Regions from separate parts of the Bacillus sp. HSf4 genome, predicted to be linked through region 3. Evidence: predicted binding sites of a transcription regulator. Region 3 holds the regulator's gene; each other region holds the start of a gene.
What was found. Region 3 encodes Rex, which represses fermentation and respiration genes when NADH is low (regulators of the CRP and FNR family bind a similar motif). Its sites were predicted from a motif close to TTGTGAAATATTTCACAA; they were not measured.
Positions count from the first base shown of each region.

Region 1: the regulator Rex is predicted to act here: its motif matches at 2,012-2,029, upstream of pflB (formate C-acetyltransferase).
Region 2: the regulator Rex is predicted to act here: its motif matches at 3,590-3,607, upstream of arcA (arginine deiminase).
Region 4: the regulator Rex is predicted to act here: its motif matches at 3,986-4,003, upstream of P3X63_RS21365 (formate/nitrite transporter family protein).

Region 1 is NZ_CP120679.1:2,123,637-2,128,989, reverse strand. It holds gene dacB (D-alanyl-D-alanine carboxypeptidase/D-alanyl-D-alanine endopeptidase) at 1-210, shown strand, start outside; gene P3X63_RS10875 (glycosyltransferase) at 337-1,830, shown strand; gene pflB (formate C-acetyltransferase) at 2,130-4,355, shown strand; gene pflA (pyruvate formate-lyase-activating protein) at 4,409-5,143, shown strand; gene P3X63_RS10860 (DHH family phosphoesterase) at 5,258-5,353, shown strand, end outside.
Region 2 is NZ_CP120679.1:4,167,999-4,173,351, reverse strand. It holds gene arcD (arginine-ornithine antiporter) at 1-1,171, opposite strand, end outside; gene argF (ornithine carbamoyltransferase) at 1,228-2,235, opposite strand; gene arcA (arginine deiminase) at 2,267-3,502, opposite strand; gene argR (arginine repressor) at 3,789-4,229, opposite strand; guanidine-I (ykkC/yxkD leader) riboswitch at 4,403-4,508, shown strand; gene P3X63_RS21505 (YitT family protein) at 4,599-5,353, shown strand, end outside.
Region 3 is NZ_CP120679.1:685,543-690,895, forward strand. It holds gene P3X63_RS03445 (ABC-F family ATP-binding cassette domain-containing protein) at 1-553, opposite strand, end outside; gene moaC (cyclic pyranopterin monophosphate synthase MoaC) at 701-1,213, shown strand; gene P3X63_RS03455 (redox-sensing transcriptional repressor Rex) at 1,210-1,854, shown strand; gene P3X63_RS03460 (twin-arginine translocase TatA/TatE family subunit) at 1,897-2,070, shown strand; gene tatC (twin-arginine translocase subunit TatC) at 2,077-2,853, shown strand; gene P3X63_RS03470 (YdiK family protein) at 2,895-3,083, opposite strand; gene P3X63_RS03475 (CPBP family intramembrane glutamic endopeptidase) at 3,083-3,817, opposite strand; gene groES (co-chaperone GroES) at 4,043-4,327, shown strand; gene groL (chaperonin GroEL) at 4,372-5,353, shown strand, end outside.
Region 4 is NZ_CP120679.1:4,138,199-4,143,551, reverse strand. It holds gene nhaC (Na+/H+ antiporter NhaC) at 1-1,274, shown strand, start outside; gene P3X63_RS21375 (NAD-dependent malic enzyme) at 1,310-2,641, shown strand; gene P3X63_RS21370 (DUF1259 domain-containing protein) at 2,663-3,052, opposite strand; gene P3X63_RS21365 (formate/nitrite transporter family protein) at 3,120-3,923, opposite strand; gene P3X63_RS21360 (fructosamine kinase family protein) at 4,127-4,996, shown strand.

The DNA.
Region 1 (5,353 bases), 1.4 Mb from region 3:
ACGCTTCGGAACCGATTGACAAACCCTTCGGTCAAAGGCAAAGTCAGAGCCAAAACAGGATCGCTTTCAACTGTGAGCTCATTATCGGGCTATATCGACACCAAAAGCGGAGACACATTGATCTTCTCCATCCTTTTAAACCAGCTGCTGGATGATGAAAAAGGGCAAGAGATCGAAGACAGGATCGCCGAAATATTAGCCGCTTCATAAACAACACCCATTTCCCAATCGGGCAATGGGTGTTTTCGGTGTTTATCGCGTACTTTTTTCGCTTTCGGCCATATAATGCTATGGGAGTGGGTTCCGATAAGTTTAACGACAGATAGGGGGAAACATATGAAAATATTGCTTGCTTATTATCGGTATTCTCCACACACAAACGGCCCATCCACCTATATTGATACACTTCGAAAAAGCTTAGAAGAAAAAGGACACACCGTCGATCTTATGTCACATGATAAAAGCTGGCTGAACATTCAAATCGCAGATCAGCAGTCAGCAGATAAACACAGCATGAAACGCGAGCTCATCCGCCGCTTTCAAACATCCTACACAGCAAAATATCCGCTGTGGATCTATTGGAGGGAAATGGAGCGCTACAGCCTGGAACAAGCTATTAAGCAGTTTGACATGAGCGGCTACGATGTCATCCACTGTCACGATTTTATGACGGCCAGAGCGATGGCCCGTTCCAAGCCCCCGCATATTCCGCTGATCGTATCGCTTCATAATTTTAAATATCACGAGGCAAAAGTAACCGGTGAATTTTACAATAAAACGGAACGTGAACAGCAGTATATGAAAATGGAAGAATGCCTGGGGGCGATGTCAGGCGACATTGTTGCCGTTCCCTGCCAGTGGCTGAAAAAACAGCTGATCCAAATCGGTGTCACCCCGTCCAAAATTCAAGTCATTCCATACGGCATCGTCAAGGAACCCTTTATCGAAAATGAAAATCCGGCGAAAAAAAGCCGAGATGAAGGCAAAAAAACCATCCTCTGCCCGGCCCGGCTGGTACCGGTAAAAGGGCACCGCTACCTGATTGAAGCCCTTTCCAAACTCAGCCGAGAACGGAAGGATTTTCACTGCCTGCTGGCGGGGGAGGGGCCGGAATTGGAAGCTTTGCAGCGTACAGCCGAACAGCTCGACATCGGGGCAGCCATTTCCTTTCTCGGAAAACGGCATGACATACCTCACTTAATGAACGGCAGCGATATCATTGTTTTGCCTTCACTGCATGATACTTTTCCGCTTGTGATCCTGGAAGGCCAATTTTCCGCAAAACCGATCCTGGCCGCAGAAGCAGGCGGCATAAAAGAAATCATCAAAGACGGCGCTGACGGATTGCTCGTTCCCACAGGCAACAGTGATGCACTTGCGGAAAAGCTGCGGCATTTGCTGGACGATGACGCCTTCCGCTCACAATTGGGAAGACGGGCGCGAGAAAAAGCCATGAAATATTGGGATATCAGCGTCCACATGGCATCGATGGAAAGGCTGTACCTAAAGTGCCAAGTCGGACAGCCTGCCTCCCTTGAACCTTCATCCGGAACAGAGCCTGATGTGGAGATCCTAAAGCAAATTGACCCGGGCATAACCGATCAACCCGGTTTTATTCTATCAGGAGAAATCCCGACGGACTTGAAAAGCCAGCTCAGGGAGCGGCAGCATTACATTCATGTCTATGACCTGTCAGGTGTTCTGCTGCAAACAAAGGCAGTCGAGCCGGAAGGAGTTTATGAGTTTCACCATCTCCCCGCCGGCAGCTATGTATTGAAAAGTACGCTTGAATCGTTCGGCAACCAAACGATCTCTGTCGGATGCCGATAAGGCTCGCCTCACACAAATAAGCCGGTCATTCAGCCACCGGCTTATTTGTGTGATCCAAACAGAGCTATACATATTTTATATAACAGTTTAGTGGAAAAGCTACTTATTATAGTACATTGTCATTCTGTAAACCAACGCTCTAACACGTTAAATAGTAGATGTTCAAAGAACTTTCGCAAACTTGTTAAGTATTTCACAAGATTGTGTGACTTTTTTCACATTCAAGTCTGTTATATTAACCATAAGATATAGAGGTAACAGCTGTTATATTAAATTGATTCAAAAAGAGGTGGATGAAAATGGAACAATGGAAGGGTTTCACTGAAAATGTGTGGCAAAAAGAAGTCAATGTCCGGGACTTTATCCTCAGTAATGTCGAGCCTTATCAGGGTGACGAATCGTTTCTCGAATCTCCAACAGAAGCCACAACAAGATTATGGGACCAAATCATGGATTTAAGCAAACAAGAGCGGGACAACGGCGGAGTCCTTGATATGGATACGGAAATCGTCTCCACGATCACATCTCACAATCCAGGATATTTGGACAAAGATTTAGAAAAAGTAGTCGGCGTCCAAACAGATGCACCGTTTAAGCGCTCGCTCCAGCCTTTCGGCGGCATCCGCATGGCGAAGCAGGCATGCGAGTCATACGGATTTAAGCTGGATGATGAAGTGGAAAGAATCTTTACAGATTATCGGAAAACCCATAACCAAGGTGTTTTTGACGCTTACACGGATGAAATGAAGCTTGCGCGAAAAGTCGGGATTATCACCGGGCTTCCTGATGCATACGGACGCGGACGCATCATTGGCGATTACCGCAGAGTCGCACTTTACGGCGTAGACTTTTTAATCAATGAAAAGAAGAAAGATGCAAAGGAAACCAGCCCGCTCATGTCGGAGGAAAATATCCGCCTGCGCGAAGAACTGTCTGAGCAGCTCCGTGCCTTGAATGAATTGAAGGCCATGGCATCAAGCTACGGCTATGATATTTCCCGCCCGGCCGCCGATGCAAAAGAGGCTTTTCAATGGCTCTACTTCGCGTACCTGGCAGCCATCAAAGAGCAAAATGGAGCCGCGATGAGCCTTGGCCGCGTATCGACTTTCCTTGATATTTACATCGAAAGAGATCTTAAAAACGGTGTGTTGACAGAACAGGAGGCCCAGGAGCTCGTCGACCACTTCGTCATGAAGCTGCGCCTGGTCAAATTCGCCCGCACACCTGAGTACAATGAATTGTTCAGCGGAGATCCGACCTGGGTGACAGAATCGATCGGAGGGATCGCACATGACGGACGGGCTCTTGTTACGAAAAACTCGTTCCGCTTTCTTCATACGCTTGATAACTTGGGGCCTGCACCTGAACCGAATTTGACCGTGCTTTGGTCTGTCAGGCTTCCTGAAAACTTTAAACACTACTGTGCGAAAATGTCGATTAAAACAAGCTCCATTCAATATGAAAATGATGATATCATGCGACCTGAATATGGCGATGATTACGGTATCGCCTGCTGTGTATCCGCAATGGAAATCGGCAAGCAAATGCAATTTTTCGGTGCCCGCGCCAACCTCGCGAAAGCGCTTCTTTACGCGATTAACGGCGGAAAAGATGAAAAACACAAGGTTCAAGTCGCACCTGAAATGCCGCCGGTCGCTTCAGATGTACTCGATTATGAAGAAGTCATGCACAAGTTTGATCAGACAATGGAATGGCTTGCCGCTCTGTACATCAACACGCTGAACATCATCCATTACATGCATGATAAGTACTCTTACGAAAGAATTGAAATGGCTCTGCATGATACAAACATTCTGCGGACAATGGCAACCGGTGTCGCGGGACTAAGCGTTGTGGCCGACTCGTTAAGCGCTATCAAATATGCCAAAGTAAAAGTGCTTCGCGATGAAAATGGCCTCGCTGTTGACTTTGAAACAGAAGGTGATTTCCCGAAATACGGTAACAATGATGATCGTGTGGACAGCATAGCTGTCGACATTGTCGAACGGTTTATGAAAAAGCTCCGCAAGCACCAAACGTACCGCGGGTCGCTTCATACGATGTCGATTTTAACGATCACATCAAACGTTGTTTACGGCAAGAAAACGGGAAATACACCGGACGGACGGCGGGCCGGCGAACCGTTCGCCCCTGGTGCAAATCCGATGCACGGCCGCGATTCAAAAGGAACGCTCGCCTCTCTGTCTTCCGTGGCGAAATTGCCTTACAACTATGCAATGGACGGTATATCCAACACATTTTCCATCGTCCCGAAAGCGCTCGGCAAAGATGAAGAAACCCGCGCCGTTAATTTATCAAGCATTCTTGACGGCTATGCTGCAAAAACAGGACATCACTTAAATGTGAACGTCTTCAACAGAGAGACATTGCTTGATGCGATGGAACACCCTGAAAAATACCCGCAGCTGACCATCCGTGTATCAGGTTACGCGGTCAACTTCATTAAACTGACGAAAGAGCAGCAATTGGACGTGATCAGCAGAACATTCCATGAATCAATGTAAGCAATTGGGGCGAAGCTTTCCTGCTTCGCTCCCGGAAAAGAGGCGATCTTCACATGTTGGGAAACATTCATTCGATTGAGACCTTTGGTACGGTCGATGGCCCCGGGATTCGATACGTCATCTTTACACAAGGCTGTCTTTTACGCTGTCAATTTTGCCATAATGCAGATACTTGGGAGATTGGATCAGGAAAACAAATGTCGGTTTCTGAAATCGTCCGCGACATCCAATCGTACCTCCCGTTCATCCAATCATCGGGCGGCGGGATCACGGTCAGCGGAGGCGAGCCGCTGCTGCAGCTTCCCTTTATAACAGAGCTGTTCAAATCGTGTAAAAAGCACGGCATTCACACGGCTCTTGACTCTTCCGGCGGATGCTATTCAACAGCGTCCTCATTTCAAAAGCAGATCGCGGAATTGATGACATACACCGACCTTGTCCTGCTTGATATAAAACATATCGATCGAAAAAAGCATATCAAGCTGACAGGGATGGCGAACGACCACATTTTGGATTTCGCCGGCTTCTTAAACGACCATCAAGTTCCTGTCTGGATTCGTCATGTATTGGTTCCCGGCATCTCGGATATTGATGAAGATTTAATCGCGCTTGGCCGCTTTATCGGCACCCTGTCGAATGTTCAAAAAGTGGAAGTTCTGCCGTATCATAAGCTCGGCGTTTATAAATGGGAAGCGCTCGGAATCGAATACCCATTAAAAGGTATTGATCCCCCGGCTGAAGAGCGTGTCGAAAACGCCTACAGACTCTTAACCGCCCAAATCACATAACAGAGTATAAAACCGCTGCATTTTTACAATAGTAAAACAGATATCAGCTAAGAAAAGACGCCCGTCTCCAACAGGAGAATACAGGGCGAAAAAATAAGCAAGGTGGGCGGCAGCATGTACCATTTGTATTCTCATAATGATTTGGACGGAGTCGGCTGCGGAATCATCGCGAAAGTGGCGTTTGGCGAACAGGTGGAGGTCCGCTATAAC
Region 2 (5,353 bases), 940 kb from region 3:
TGTTCTTGATACGGTCGGGTTCCTTGTGCAGCCAGCTGTATTTGAGCTGATAAAACCCGGAAAATAAATACGGGATTAAGATAGCTGAGGAAGCCAAGGAAAAAGCGAACTGATATGCCGTATCCGAAATGATAAATGTCAGCAAAAACAGCTGGATGATAGCGTTTGTCAATGTCAGCGCATTTGTGGGTGCGCCGTTTTTGTTTTCTTTTCCGAACCATTTTGGAAAAACGCCTTCACGTGCGGCGATCAGCGGCAGCTCTCCGGCGAACAATGTCCAGGCCAACCAGGCGCCCAACACTGAAATAATCAGTCCAAAGTTGATCAGAACAGCTCCCCATTTGCCGACGATATGCTCCATGATGGCTGCCATTGAAGGGTTGGGAAGACCGGCCAGGTTTTCCTGGTTTATGACGCCAAACGACAGCATGGTGATCATGATGTAAATCGCCAGCACGCTGATCAGGCCGATGACGGTCGCCTTGCCGACATCGCTCGATTTCTTGGCCCGGCTTGAAAAAAGAACGGCTCCTTCAATTCCGGTAAACACCCAGACGGTGACGAGCATCGTGCTTTTCACTTGCGAACCGATTGATCCAAGCGACAGTCCTTGTCCCCAAAAATCCTGAGTAAATAAATCAAGATGAAAAACAAAGATGACGGCGATGATAAAAGCAAAAATCGGCACCAGTTTTGAAATCGTTGTAATCAAATTAATCATGGCAGCGGACTGGACACCGCGCAGAATCAAAAAGTGTACGCTCCATAAAATCACGCTTGCACCGATAACGGATGCGATGTTTTGGCCGTCTCCAAATACGGGGATAAAATAGCCGACAGCGCTAAACAGCAGGGTTCCATATGCGACATTGCCGAGAAGGGCCGCGAACCAGTATCCCCAGCCGCTGTTAAAGCCCATAAAATGGCCGAATCCCTCCCGTGCATAAGTAAAAATGCCGCCGTCTAAATCAGGTCTTTTCGTCGTCAGATTTTGGAAAGAGAAGGCCAAGGCAATCATACCGACACCGGTAATGACCCAGCCGATTAAGATGGCGCCGGCCCCTGCCCCGGAAGCCATATCGCTGGCCAGATTGAAGGCTCCGCCGCCGATCATTGAACCGATCACAAGCGCGATGAGCGCAAACAGCCCCAGTTTTTTTTCTTCCGCCATTGTTGGTCACCTCATTCGGTTTAGAATGGAAAAGGGGATCTTTCACCCTTTTCCTATCAGTCAAGATCGCCCAATGTAGCCGCCATGACAGCTTTGATCGTATGCATCCGGTTTTCCGCTTCATCAAATACTTTAGAGTGCTTGCTGCGGAACACTTCATCTGTCACTTCCATTTCTTTGATGCCGTGTTTTTCGTAGACGCTTTGTCCATATGTTGTATGAAGGTCATGGAAGGCAGGCAGACAGTGCAGGAAGATGACATGGTCATTTCCGGTTTTCCTCACGAGCTCCATGTTCACTTGATAAGGTTTTAAAAGCTGAATCCGTTCGGCAAACTTGTCTTCTTCCCCCATGGACACCCAAACATCGGTATACAGCACGTCCGCTCCGGAGACTCCTTTGTCTGTATCGCTTGTGACGGTCACTTTTCCTCCTGATTCTTTTGCGAAAGCTTCCGCCATTTCGACGATTTCCCGATCAGGGAAAAGGTCTTCCGGTGAGCAGATTCTGACGTCCATTCCGACTTTGGCTCCGCCGATGAGCAGGCTGTTGGCGACATTGTTCCGTCCATCGCCGATATAGGTGAGCTTGACCCCCTTCACGCGTCCGATATGTTCTTTTACCGTCATAAAGTCGGCCAGCATTTGTGTCGGATGCCACAAGTCTGTTAAGCCGTTCCAGACCGGCACACCTGAATGCTCGGCAAGCGCCATGACTTTTTCGTGTTCAAAGCCGCGGAACTCGATGCCGTCAAACATGCGGCCGAGGACTTTTGCCGTGTCTTCAATCGATTCCTTTTTGCCGAGCTGAATGTCGTCTTTGCCGAGATATTCCGGATGTGCCCCAAGATCGATGCAAGCCGTAGTGAAAGCACAGCGCGTTCTTGTTGACGGTTTTTCAAACAGTAAAGCGATGTTTTTGCCTTCCAAATAGCGGTGTCTGATTCCCTGTGCTTTTTTGTCTTTTAAATCTTGGGCAAGGTCGAGCAAATATAGGATTTCTTCTTCAGAAAAATCCTTTTCAGCCAAGTAGCTTCTTCCTTTTAAGTCAATTGTTTTTGCCATGTTCTCTCTCTCCTTTTTCTGTTGAATTCGCCTATTTTACATCCTCACGGTAGAGCGGCATGCTCATGCAGCGCGGGCCTCCGCGGCCTCGGGAAAGCTCTCCGCTTGGGATTTCAATGACTTTGATACCCTGCTCTCTCAGGCAGGCGTTGGAAATATAGTTTCGATCATAAGTCACCACTACGCCGGGAGCGATGGCCAGCGTATTGGAGCCGTCGTTCCATTGCTCGCGTGCTGAAGCGATTTCATCTCCGCCTCCGCAGAAAATCAAGTTGACGTCTGAAAGGCCGAGCGTTTTCTTCAGCACTTCCAGCAAGTTGTGCTCTTCTGTAATATGAATGTCGTCTTCCGTTTCTCCCCGCTCAAGAATGAAGATCCGCATTTGTCCTTCAGGTCCCTGGATGGCGGGATGAATCGTGAATTGGTCGCGGTCGACCATCGTAAAGACGGTATCCAGGTGCATAAACGCCCTGCTTTTCGGTATTTCCACGGCAAGGACCCGCCGAATCCGTTTCTGTTGTTTAAACAAATTGCGAACAAGCCGTTCGATCGCCTGTGCGGTTGAACGTTCTGACACACCGATCGCAACCGTTTCTTCATTCAACACAAGCTCATCGCCGCCTTCGATATTGAAGTTGAAATCCCGGTCAAGCCAGACGGGGATGTCGTGTCCTTTAAACCGCGGATGGTGCTGAATGATGTAGCGCATAAACAAGGATTCTCTCCGGCGCGCGGGTTCCTTCATTTTATTGATGGTGAGTCCGCTGCCGATCGCTGCCGCCGGATCTCTTGTGAAATAAAGGTTTGGCATCGGGTCAAGATAAAATGGATAGTGGTCTTCCATCAGCTCGTGCAGGTGAGAGCGAAGCCCCAGTTCGATTTCATTTTTGCGGACGCCGCTCATCACACGTTCGACCATTGCTTCCGCTTCAAAGGAGAGCAAGTATTCTTTCAGTCTGTGATAAGCCCCGTTGATATCGGCTTTGCTCTCAGATAAAAGCTCGCTGATAAATCGTTCACGGACTGAATCGTCTTCCAAAGCTTCAGCGGTCAGCTTCTCTAAATAAAGAACCTCTGCGCCTTGATTTCTAAGGGTCTCTGCGAATTGGTCATGTTCGTTTTGCACGGCCGGTAAAAAAGGAATGTCGTCAAAGAGAAGCTTTCCCAGGTACTCGGGGGTGAGATTTTCCAGTTCCCGCCCGGGCCGCTTCAGCATGACTGTTTGTAAATGGCCGATTTCTGAGTAAACGTTGATCGGTGCTGTCATGTTCATCCCGCCTCCTACACTCTTTTTGTTACATGTAAAGCTTAAAACAGCGGGAGATCACGCGATGTGAAAGCGATAACAGCAAAAATGTGATCTATTTCACGTGTTTTTTGATGACACAAAAACAAAAATGAATAAATATGACATATCGAAAAACATCTCTTGTCAGGGCAAAGTGAAGAACGTATAAAATGTGTATATTTTACAAGGATCATTTTTTAAAATTTTTTTAGGGAAATATAAAAAGCCGATCCGCATGATGGGATCAGCTTGTTCAAACAGGCAATCAGCAAAAATGTTCACAGAATGATTGCGCGTTTTTCGATGATGGGGTAACCACAAGGCAGGTGTCATTTCCGCATATACAGCCCAACATTTCCGGGCGTCCGAGCTTGTCAAGAAGAACGCCGATAGCATGGGCATTTCCAGGCATTGTTTTAATGATGACCAAGTTTTCCGCGCGACTCACCTGCAGGACAACGTCCGATAATTTATCCTTCAAAATTTTTGATGGGTTGACGGATAATGATGCGTTCGTGGTATAGACAAGCTTTCCGTTTTCATTTAGCTGTTTGACGAGGTACATCTCTTTAATATCCCGGGAAATGGTCGATTGGGACGCTGCTGCTCCACGGCTTTTCAGCAAGGCCGCCAATTGTTCCTGGGTTTCCACCGGATGTTCAAGAATGATTTGTTTAATAAGCCAGTGCCGTTTCTGTTTCTCCATATGAGGGCCTCCCTATGGCGAGCACGTATATCTACTATTATAGGATGTTTTGTTGGCTGTGCATGGAAGCTATTTTACAAAAAAACAACTATTTTATACTGGAAAAAGGGCTTGCTTGGCACTGAAAATTCACTTATAATGCTTGAAGATGACAAAATGATAGAACTGTAGAAAAAGTGGTTTTCTAGGGTTCCGCAGGTGCACCGCACTTGGTCTGGTCCGAGAGAAAACACATAACGAACAATCGTTATGACACGGTGGGATAAAAGCCCAGGAGTTTTGGCTCTTTCTTCATAAGAAGAGCGTTCTCCTGGGTTTTTATTGTGTTTTAACATACATCACTTCATTTTCGAAAAAGGAGTTGACGATATGAAAAAGAAAGCAATGGACATGATCATGATTACGATAGGAGCCTTTTTCTTTGCTCTGGCCGTGAATCTATTTGCGATTCCGAACGATTTGGGAGAGGGGGGCGTCACGGGGATCACGCTTATTTTATACTACGTGTTTGCATGGTCGCCGGGCATTACTAATTTTATCCTGAACGGGATTCTCCTCATCATCGGATATCGCTTTTTAGATAAAAAAACGACGATTTACACGATCATTGCGGTCGTCGCCAATTCATTCTTTCTGCATGTCACAGAAGACTGGGTGATACCGGCTGATGAAGTGATCATCAGCACGATTTTTGCCGGTGTATTTGCCGGCGTCGGCATCGGCATGATCATCCGCGTCGGCGGAACCACCGCCGGGTCCGCGATTCTCGCCCGGATCGCCAATAAATATTTTGACTGGAACATCAGCTACGCCTTATTGATGATTGACTTGGTGGTCGTATTCAGCTCCTACTTTATCATCGGGGCGGAGAAATTGATGTTTACGGTTGTCATGCTTTACATCGCAACAAAGGTCATGGACTTCATTATTGAAGGGCTTAACACGAAAAAAGCGATCACGATTATTTCCGAGCACAAGCATGAAATTGCCGCACAAGTCAACACGCTGATGGACCGCGGGGTCACGGTACTGTCAGGGAAGGGCCATTACACAGGCCATTCAAAAGAAATTTTATATATTGTGATCAATAAACAGGAGCTGTCCATGCTGAAAAAAATCATCAA
Region 3 (5,353 bases):
TGAGGAGATCGGGCTTTGTCAAAAGCATTTTACCGAGAGCGAGCCGCGTTTTCTGTCCTCCGCTCAAGTCCTGAACGCGGGCGTTATCATCAAACCCGGCAAAACCAAGTCCGTGCATGATGGATCTGACTTCGGCTTCATATTGGTAGCCGCCCTTGTCTTTAAACTCCTGCTGCAGCCTGTCATAAGTTTTCATTAAAGAGTTCAGCTTGCCCGGATCAGCATGCGCCATTTGCTCTTCGATCGAACGCATCTCTTGTTCCATTTTCTTGAGAAATTCAAATACCGACAGCAGTTCTTCCTTAATCGTCAGCTTTGAATCAAGCCCTGAGTGCTGGTCCAGGTAGCCCATCGTTAAATCTTTCGGCTTGATGATTTCACCTTTTTCATATGACAGCTTTCCTGCGATGATTTTTAAGAAAGTCGATTTTCCGGCTCCGTTGCGTCCGACGATCGCAATCCTGTCCTTTGATCTGACTTCCAGCTTTATATTCGTTAAAATAGTATCAGCCCCAAACGATTTTGCGAGCTGATTGACTTGCAAGATCATCATGATATTTCACCTCTTGTCTGCTATTTTAAGTGTAGCCTATCAACCGGCAGTCAGCAAACAATTAAGTGAAGTCTGGAAGATTTTAACCAAAAGAAAAAGACAGAACGAAAAAAATAGTGTATGATCGTTATAAGGAGAGTTTTGATCATGAATGAATTTACACATTTTAATGAACAGGGCAGAGCGAGGATGGTTGACATCAGTGAAAAGGAAGCTACAGTCCGCACCGCAGTAGCCGTCTCAAGTGTGTCCATGAATAAAGAAGTACATGAAAAAATCAACAACCGGGAAATCGGGAAAGGCGATGTGCTGGCAGTGGCTCAGGTTGCCGGAATCATGGCGGCAAAACAAACTTCCGCCATCATCCCGATGTGCCACCCGATCGCGCTCAAGGGAGTTGATATTGCCTTTCGGTGGGAGGAAAAAGAACAGAAAAGCGTGCTGCATATTCAATCTAGAGTCAAGACGAGAGGGAGTACAGGTGTGGAAATGGAAGCGTTAACTTCCGCCTCCGTCTGTGCGTTGACCGTCTATGACATGTGCAAAGCGGCGGATAAGGGAATGGTGATAGGACCGACATGTCTTCTCGAAAAGACTGGCGGGAAAAACGGTGGCTACAAAAAGGAAAAAGCTGATGTAAACATGGAGGATCGTCTATGAACATGGATCATTCAAAAATTCCGCAAGCGACAGCAAAACGGCTGCCGTTATATTATCGTTTTCTAAAAAACCTTCATGCATCCGGAAAACAGCGTGTATCATCCGCTGAGCTGAGCGATGCCGTCAAGGTCGATTCCGCTACCATACGCAGGGATTTTTCCTACTTTGGCGCCCTCGGCAAAAAAGGTTACGGCTACAATGTCAATTATCTGTTGTCCTTTTTCAGAAAGACGCTTGATCAGGATGAAATGACAAACGTAACACTCATCGGTGTGGGGAATTTAGGGACAGCCTTTCTCCATTACAATTTCATCAAAAACAACAATACGAAAATTGCCATGGCTTTTGACATCAATGAGAATAAAATCGGCACCGAGGTGGGCGGCGTTCCGGTCTATGACTTAAACGCCCTTGAAGAACATATGACGGATGACATTCCCGTCGCCATCTTGACGGTTCCGGCCCAAGCCGCGCAATCCATCACAGACAGGCTGGTCGCGCTGGGCATTAAAGGGATTTTAAATTTTACGCCGGCTCGTTTGAATGTGCCGGACCACATTCGAATTCATCATATAGATTTGGCGGTTGAACTGCAGTCACTCGTGTATTTTCTGAAGCATTATTCAATGAATGACAAGTGAAAAACGGGAAGCTTAAAAGTAAAGGAAAGGGGGCAGGCATTGATGCCAATCGGTCCTGGAAGCTTTATTTTAATCGTCGTGGTGGCGCTTTTAGTATTCGGCCCGAAAAAACTTCCGGAGCTTGGAAGAGCGGCCGGAAATACGCTGCGGGAATTTAAAAATGCGACAAAAGGGTTGGCTGACGACGATACGGATAAAAAGAAGGAAGATCAGTAAGATAGGATGACATTTATGAAGGGAAAAGAAATGTCGCTGGTAGAACATATTACAGAACTTCGAAGACGACTCATGATGATTTTTTTCTTTTTTGTCGTTTTTGTTGCAGCAGGCTTTTTTTTGGCAAAGCCGCTGATCATTTATCTGCAGCAGACGGATGAAGCAAAGCTGCTCACGCTTAACGCGTTTAAGCTGACTGACCCTTTGTTTGTGTATGTGCAGTTTGCTTTCATCATCGGCGCTGTCTTGACTTCGCCGCTTCTTTTATATCATCTGTGGGCTTTTGTCAGCCCCGGGCTGTATCAAAAAGAGCGTAAAGTGACGCTCAGCTATATTCCGGTATCGATCATACTTTTTTTAGGCGGCATTGCCTTTTCTTACTTTATTTTATTTCCGTTTGTCGTCGATTTTATGACGAGGATCTCCGATGATTTGAACGTCAATCAGGTCATCGGAATTCATGAATATTTTCAGTTTTTGCTGCAATTAACGCTTCCTTTTGGCTTATTGTTTCAGATGCCTGTCGTGATCATGTTTATCACGAGGCTCGGTTTGGTGACGCCCATGTTTTTGTCCAGAATCAGAAAGTACGCCTATTTTGTTTTGTTTGTTATCGCGGCGCTCATCACACCGCCTGAAGTATTGTCTCATTTAATGGTTTCTGTGCCTTTATTGCTGCTTTATGAGCTCAGTATCGTGATTTCAAGAATCTCTTACAGACAGGCGCAAAAAACGATCATCCAGGAGGAAAACCAGGCGTTTTTGAAAGACCAGAGCAAATAAAGAGCCATTCCCGCGGAAAGGGAATGGCTCGAAAGGGCTCTTTATTTTTTTCGCTTCATTCTGCCCGACAAGGCGAACATTTTGAAGGAAATACTGATATTATAGGCGGCGAAAAGCATCAACAGAATGGTGTAAAAAGACCATATGCCTCCCGGTGAGGTGGATGCCAGGTAAGTAAACAGCACGCCTGTCAATAAATAAATGACCCCCCAAAACACAGGGCTTCTCATCATAAAAATCCTCCAATAATCAATTGCATTTTCTCGAGCCGTTCCAAATATTCTTCAATAGGCCCTTGGAAAGTCTGAATCAATACAACGAGCGTATTCATGGCGACATGGGCGAAAATCGGAACGATAATCCGGTTTGTTCTGACGTATAAAAAGGCGAACGTAAATCCCATTGCCGCATAAATGAGCAGGTGTGAGAAATCCATATGGACAACCGAGAAAAGCACTGAACTGAACAGAGCGGCAATGAAGAAATTCGTTTTTTCGTAAATAGCGCCGAAAATGATCTTTCTGAAAATGATTTCTTCGAGAATCGGACCGAATACGGAAGAGACGAATATCATCAGCGGTATTGTGTTAATGAGCTGCATAATGTGCTGCGTATTTTCCGATTCCGGTTTGACCCCAAGCAGGTTCATTTCGATTGAAGCGGCAATCGACTGGGCAAACAGAGCGAGGAATACGCCGCCTACCGCCCAGGCAATAGATGCGCCGGCAGATGCTTTCTTGCCGTTGCGAAGCGTCGTTTTCGGCGCCGTCCTCAAGATCAACAGCACGATGACAAGACAGAGCGAAAAGGCGATGATCAGCCAAATACCTGAAAGTGTAAGCTCCGCTTGAGCGGGTTCCATGCCTCTTCCCACTCCGAAAAAGTACAAGAGGGGAATGCCGACAACAGATGACAGATGCATGAGGACATATGTCAAAATAATAAACCAGTATTGTTTTTTCAAGCCGTATGTACTCCTTTTCTAAAATCTAAACAGGCTATGTTTATTGTAACACACCTTTTTGAAATTATAGGTCGCTGAAGGTATCACGGGAAAAATGTAAGCGTAAAAAATTTTCACCTTATCACTTGAAATTAGCTGGGAGATTCTTTATTATAAGAATTGTGTTAGCACTCAACAGATGCGAGTGCTAAAATTACATATGAAAATATTGAGGAGGTTGTTTCATTGTTAAAGCCATTAGGTGATCGCGTTGTCATTGAGCTCGTTGAGTCTGAAGAAAAAACTGCTAGCGGAATCGTACTTCCTGACTCCGCAAAAGAAAAACCCCAAGAGGGTAAAGTGGTTGCTGCCGGTTCAGGCCGTGTATTAGAGAGCGGAGAGCGCGTGGCATTAGAAGTTAAAACAGGCGACCGCATCATCTTCTCAAAATATGCAGGTACCGAAGTGAAATATGAAGGTACTGACTACTTAATCTTACGTGAAAGCGACATTTTAGCTGTCATCGGCTAAGTCTTAAATAAACATTACACAATATTATAGGAGGTTCGGATAACATGGCAAAAGATATTAAGTTTAGCGAAGAAGCCCGCCGTTCAATGCTGCGCGGTGTCGATGCATTGGCGGATGCTGTAAAGGTAACGTTGGGACCTAAAGGACGCAACGTCGTTCTTGAGAAAAAATTCGGTTCTCCATTAATCACAAACGACGGTGTAACGATCGCGAAAGAAATCGAGCTTGAAGATGCTTTCGAAAACATGGGTGCGAAGCTTGTTGCTGAAGTTGCCAGCAAAACGAACGATGTTGCCGGTGACGGTACAACGACAGCGACAGTTCTTGCCCAAGCGATGATTCGCGAAGGTCTTAAAAACGTAACAGCCGGTGCAAATCCTGTAGGCGTCCGTAAAGGAATCGAGCAGGCTGTGGCTGTAGCGGTTGAAAGCCTGAAAGAAATCTCTAAACCAATCCAAGGCAAAGAGTCCATCTCACAGGTTGCTGCGATTTCAGCGGCTGATGAGGAAGTCGGCAGCCTGATCGCAGAAGCGATGGAACGCGTCGGCAACGACGGTGTCATCACAATCGAAGAATCCAAAGGCTTCACGACTGAGCTTGAAGTGGTTGAAGGTATGCAGTTTGACCGCGGATATGCGTCTCCTTACATGGTGACTGACTCTGATAAGATGGAAGCGGTTCTTGAAAATCCGTACATCTTAGTGACAGATAAGAAAATCACAAACATCCAAGAAATCCTGCCGGTGCTTGAGCAAGTCGTGCAACAAGGCAAACCTATGCTTCTGATCGCTGAAGATGTAGAAGGTGAAGCACTTGCGACACTCGTTCTCAACAAACTTCGCGGAACGTTCAATGCAGTGGCTGTAAAAGCTCCTGGATTCGGTGACCGCCGCAAAGCGATGCTTGAAGACATCGCGATCCTGACAGGTGCGCAAGTGATCACAGAAGATTTAGGCCTAGACCTGAAATCAACTGAAATTACACAATTGGGACGCGCTTCTAAAGTCGTTGTCACAAAAGAAAACA
Region 4 (5,353 bases), 970 kb from region 3:
GGTTTTTAGTGATTTTGCTCGGATTTCGCCTCGGGCACCGTTATGAGGATTTGCAAAAATCGATTACAACCGGGATATCCAATGGACTTGAAGCGATACTCATCCTGATAGCCGTCGGCGCTCTGATCGGCACATGGATAGCCGGAGGGGTTGTGCCGACGTTGATTTATTACGGACTTGAATTTATCCACCCGAGCATTTTCCTGCTCGCCACGCTCATCATTTGTTCGATTACGTCTGTTGCAACAGGGACATCCTGGGGAACCGTCGGTACGGCCGGAATCGCCATGATGGCGATCGGGGAAGGACTGGGACTGCCGCTTCCGCTTGTTGCCGGCGCTGTTTTGTCCGGCGCTTATTTTGGAGATAAATTATCGCCTCTTTCCGACAGCACAGTGCTTGCTTCGTCTTTATCAAAGGTCGAGGTCATCAGACATGTCAGAGCGATGCTGTTTTTATCCATTCCCGCCTATATCATCACGGCGGTGCTGTTTACGATTACCGGATTTATTTACGGAACGAAAAATGTCGACTTGGCTAAAGTAGAATATTTGAAAGCATCACTGCAGAACACATTTGATATTCACATTTGGATGCTCATTCCGGCCATCGTTGTCATTGTTCTATTGGCGATGAAAAAGCCGTCGGTGCCGACGATTGCGATCGGTGCTCTATTAGGCGCCATCTGGGCCGCGGTATTCCAAGACATGAATTTTTCCGCTGCGATCGGCACAGCTTACAGCGGGTTTTCAATCGATACCGGCATCGACTTTTTGGACAAGCTTTTAAACCGCGGCGGAATCGAAGGGATGCTCGGCTCTGTCGTTGTCATTATTCTTGGACTCGGTTTTGGCGGTTTGCTTGAACATTTAGGCGTTTTACAAGTGATTGTGTCGAAGTTCCAGAAAAAGCTGACATCAGCCGGAAATGTGACATTTTCAACGATCATTGTCGCTTTCCTGGCAAATGTATTTGGCTGTGCGATGTACGTTTCCCTCATCTTGACACCGAAAATCATGGAAAAAAGTTATGACAAGCTGCATATCGACCGCAGGGTGCTGTCAAGAAACGCGGAGGTCGGGGGGACCATGACATCGGGAATGGTGCCGTGGTCAGATAACGGAATTTATATGGCCGGGATTCTCGGCGTATCGACGTTCTCCTATCTGCCGTTTATGTGGCTGAGCTTCGTTTCCATCGGACTTGCGATTCTGTACGGCTATACAGGGAAATTCATTTGGTATACGGACAAAAAAGATTCACCTGCGGGGTAGCTGATCTTTAATCAATCATTGGAGGTATTTCAGTTATGAATGGCAATAACATTATTCGGAATTTGATGCTGGAGATCCCTTCGGCACCCGGAAACCTTGGAAAGGTGACAACGGCCATCGGCCTTGCCGGCGGCGATATTGGAGAAGTTGAAACGATCAAGGTCGGGCCGAATTATACGATGCGCAACATCACCGTTCAGGTTGAGCATGAAGAGCAGCTGACGGAGATTCTTGACGTAATTCGCAATTTAAAAGAAGGCATCCATCTTCATACCGTTTCAGATGATGTCCTTGCCGCACACGAAGGCGGGAAAATCGGCATGAAGAGCAAGATGCCGATTCACTCATTGGCGGACTTGAGAAGGGTCTACACTCCAGGGGTGGCAAACGTCTGCGAGCTTATAAAGGAAGAGCCGCAAAAAGCAAACATCTATACAGGAATCGGCAATTCGGTGGCGATCGTGACGGACGGAACGGCCATCCTCGGCCTCGGCGATATCGGCCCGGTTGCCGGAATGCCTGTTATGGAAGGGAAAGCCGCTCTATTTGACCAGCTGGCGGGCATTAGCGGTGTACCGATTTTGCTCGATACGAAAGATCCTGACGACATTGTGCGGACAGTTCAAAACATTTCGCCCGGATTTAGCGGGATTCTCCTTGAAGACATCGGTTCTCCGCATTGTTTTGAAATCGAAGAGCGCTTGAAAAACAATTTGAACATCCCGGTGATGCATGACGACCAGCACGGCACCGCTGTGGTCACGCTGGCGGCGGCGATTTCAGCCGCTAAAAGCGCCGGCGTCGACTTAAAGCAGGCGCATGTCGGCCAAATCGGGCTCGGAGCAGCTGGGGTTGCCATCTGTCGGATGTTCATGGCTTACGGTGTCAAACGGGTTGTCGGAACGGATAAATCATTGGAAGCGATGGCCCGTTTGGAAAATTACGGGGGACACGCGGCTGAAAGCATTGAAGAGCTGATGGAAAGCTGTGACATCGTCATCGCCACTACCGGTGTTCCAGGTTTGATCAAGAAACAATGGGTTCGTGAAGGCCAGGTGATTTTGGCTCTTTCCAATCCGAAACCGGAGATTGAGCCTGAAGATGCGCTTGAGGCGGGTGCAGCCTACGCCGCTGACGGCCGGTCCGTCAACAATGTCCTTGGATTCCCGGGCATTTTCAGAGGCGTGTTGAACGCAGGGGCGGAATCGATCAGCCATCCGATGCTGGTCGCAGCAGCAGAGGCGATTGCATCCTGTACAAAACAAGGCGACCTTGTGCCAGATCCGCTGAATCCCGACGTTCATGAAATCGTCGCTGAAGCGGTGGAGAGAGTCGCGCTTTCTGCGATGGGAAAAATGAATGAATAAAGAAAACAAACAGCTGCCGTTTTATTGTAAAACAGATAAAGCGGCAGCTGTTTTTCTTGCAAATGTTAACGGCGATTCCACTGACTGAAAATGGATGTATAACAGATTCGGTTCAGTGAACAGCCAATGGTTATGCAACGCGCTGATGATCAGGCCCTGATCGGTCAGCTTTTTTGTGAAAACCGGGATTTCTTTCGGCAAAATCGCGATTTCCGCCATGTTGAGGGCGATGCCGTTTTGATCAAGCGCTTCGAACATGACTTCCTCCATCCCGACTCCCCTGCTCGGCCTCCCCTGAACTCTGATATTTAAGTGCCGGTTGATACTGACGGAGCAAACGCCGTTTTCGACGTGCGGTTCTCCATTTAAAATTTGTCCGAACTGCCGGCAAATCGTTTGAAAATGCTGCATGTCCGCGAACCTCCCATTTTAATGTCACCTGATTTTATGAATGAAGGCTCGGTTTCATGATCATTTATCAGTGCGGTTTTTTGATGATTTCTTCGCCGTTTGCTTCCGGTTTGTTCGCATAGTTATACATGAACCCCATCATAAATGCTCCGCCGACCAAATTTCCCAATGTAACCGGAATGATATTGTGGACGGCACCGGCCAGGGAAATCGTTTCAGGATGGTCTGTCACCAAGGCGACGGCAAAAGTGGCCATGTTGGCAATGCTGTGTTCGTATCCGGAAATAAAGAAAGTAAAAACAAACAGCATCATGGAGAACATTTTCGCCCCGTCGCCCTTTTGTGACATCGGCACAAAGAACGCCAGACAGACGAGCCAGTTGCAAAGAATCGCTTTAAAAAACAATTCGATGGCTGGCGTATTCATTTTATGCTCGGCAACGCTCAGCAAGAAGCCGGTGGAAGACGAATCTTTCAATAGGCCGCTTGCAAAGATGATGGTTGCGAATAGGACGGCGCCCATTAAGTTTCCCGCATAGCTGAAGATCCACATCTTGATGACATCAGTCCAGCGCATTTTTTTGCGAAGCGCTGCAAATGTATAATAAAACGTGTTTCCCGTGAATAAATCTCCCCCGCCATAGACAATCAATATAATGGCTCCCCCGAATGTGACCGCTGCAATTGGATATGTGAACGGAGACCCCTCAAGATAAAAAAGGTTCCCTGTTTTAAATGCTACGATCACGCCGAATCCGATGAACATGCTTGCCAGTATAGAACGAAGAAGATAATGAAGACGGCTTTGTTCGAATATTCCGTATTTTTTCAAAGCAAGCTCTTCTACGCGAATCAGCGATTTAGTTTCCATGTTTACCACCACCAAGTATTTACTAAGAAGTCTTTTGAGTACGACTTAAGTATAGCAGGATATTGTGAAATATTTCACAAATATAAATGACTTTTATGTGAACAACAATCTATAAAACATGTAAACATCTCAGAAACCCTTCACCTGCCGAACTCTTTTCATTTCCGCATAAGGTTTGTTATAAAGTGAGTGGGGGTGACAGTATGGATGTCAAAACAACCATTGAAAAAGCAGTCACATCAGCCGGAGTGGGCCGCTTCATCAAACAGGTGAAGGAAGCGGGAGGAGGCGACATCAACCGGGCGTTTCTCGTAGAAACAGACGAAGCTCATCTGTTTATCAAGTTAAACGAAGGAGTGCCTGCCGACTTTTTCGAAAAAGAAGCCATGGGGCTGCATGAACTTGGCAAAACAGAGGCGGTGTTGGTGCCGGAGGTTCTGGCTTATAACAGCCAGAAGGATTTGGAGCGTTTTCTCGTACTATCATATATCAAAAGCGTTCGGTCGGACAAAACGGAAGAAGAGTTGGGAAGACGGCTCGCGGCCATGCATCATGCGGAAAAACCTTATTACGGGCTGTCGTATGACAATTATATCGGCACATTCAAGCAGGAAAACGGCAAGTATGCGAGCTGGCATGATTACTATCGGGACAAAAGGCTGCTGCCGCAGATTGCGGTTGCGCAGGACAAAGGGTTTTTAAGCGGCCGGCAGGCCAAACGTCATATCCGTCTCGCTGAATCGATCGGCCGCTGGCTCCCGGATCGCCCCCGCGCATCTGTTCTGCACGGTGATCTGTGGGGAGGCAACTGGATAGCGGGGGAAGGCGGCTCTCCATATCTCATCGATCCGGCTGTTCTGTATGGCGACTGCCGGATGGATCTGGCGATGACCGCTTTATTCGGCGGTTTTACGGATCGGTTTTACCGCGCTTATGAAGAAGCTTCAGGCGAGCCGCTGGACCGGGAAATATGGCCGCTTTATCAGCTTTTTTACGTCTATTTGCATTTGAATTCGTTTGGCTGCAGCTATCTGCCCCATGCTGAGAACATAGTAGAGCGGTATATTGGGTGAAAAATGGATATAGGCAAAAGATACCGATTTTGTGACAGGTATTGGACACCCTTCAAAGGGTGTTTTTTTATTGATCGGCGTGCTTTCTCCATGGGTCATGGTAAATAAATCCTATTAGCTGTCAAAAAAAGTTTAAAGTTTAGTCAATGTTTGGACACAAAATAAACCATTTTTTAGGTAATTAGATCTTTTTTTCTATGAATAAACGGTGTAAATTACTTATATAAGAAGTCGATAGATTGATTTATAAGTCTATTGGATTAATTTTCGGCCAATCACTTCAAAGGGCGTTTAACAGCGTCACCTTTCATCAATCTATTGTGAAATGTTGAACAAACTTCATGATCTGTGATCAAC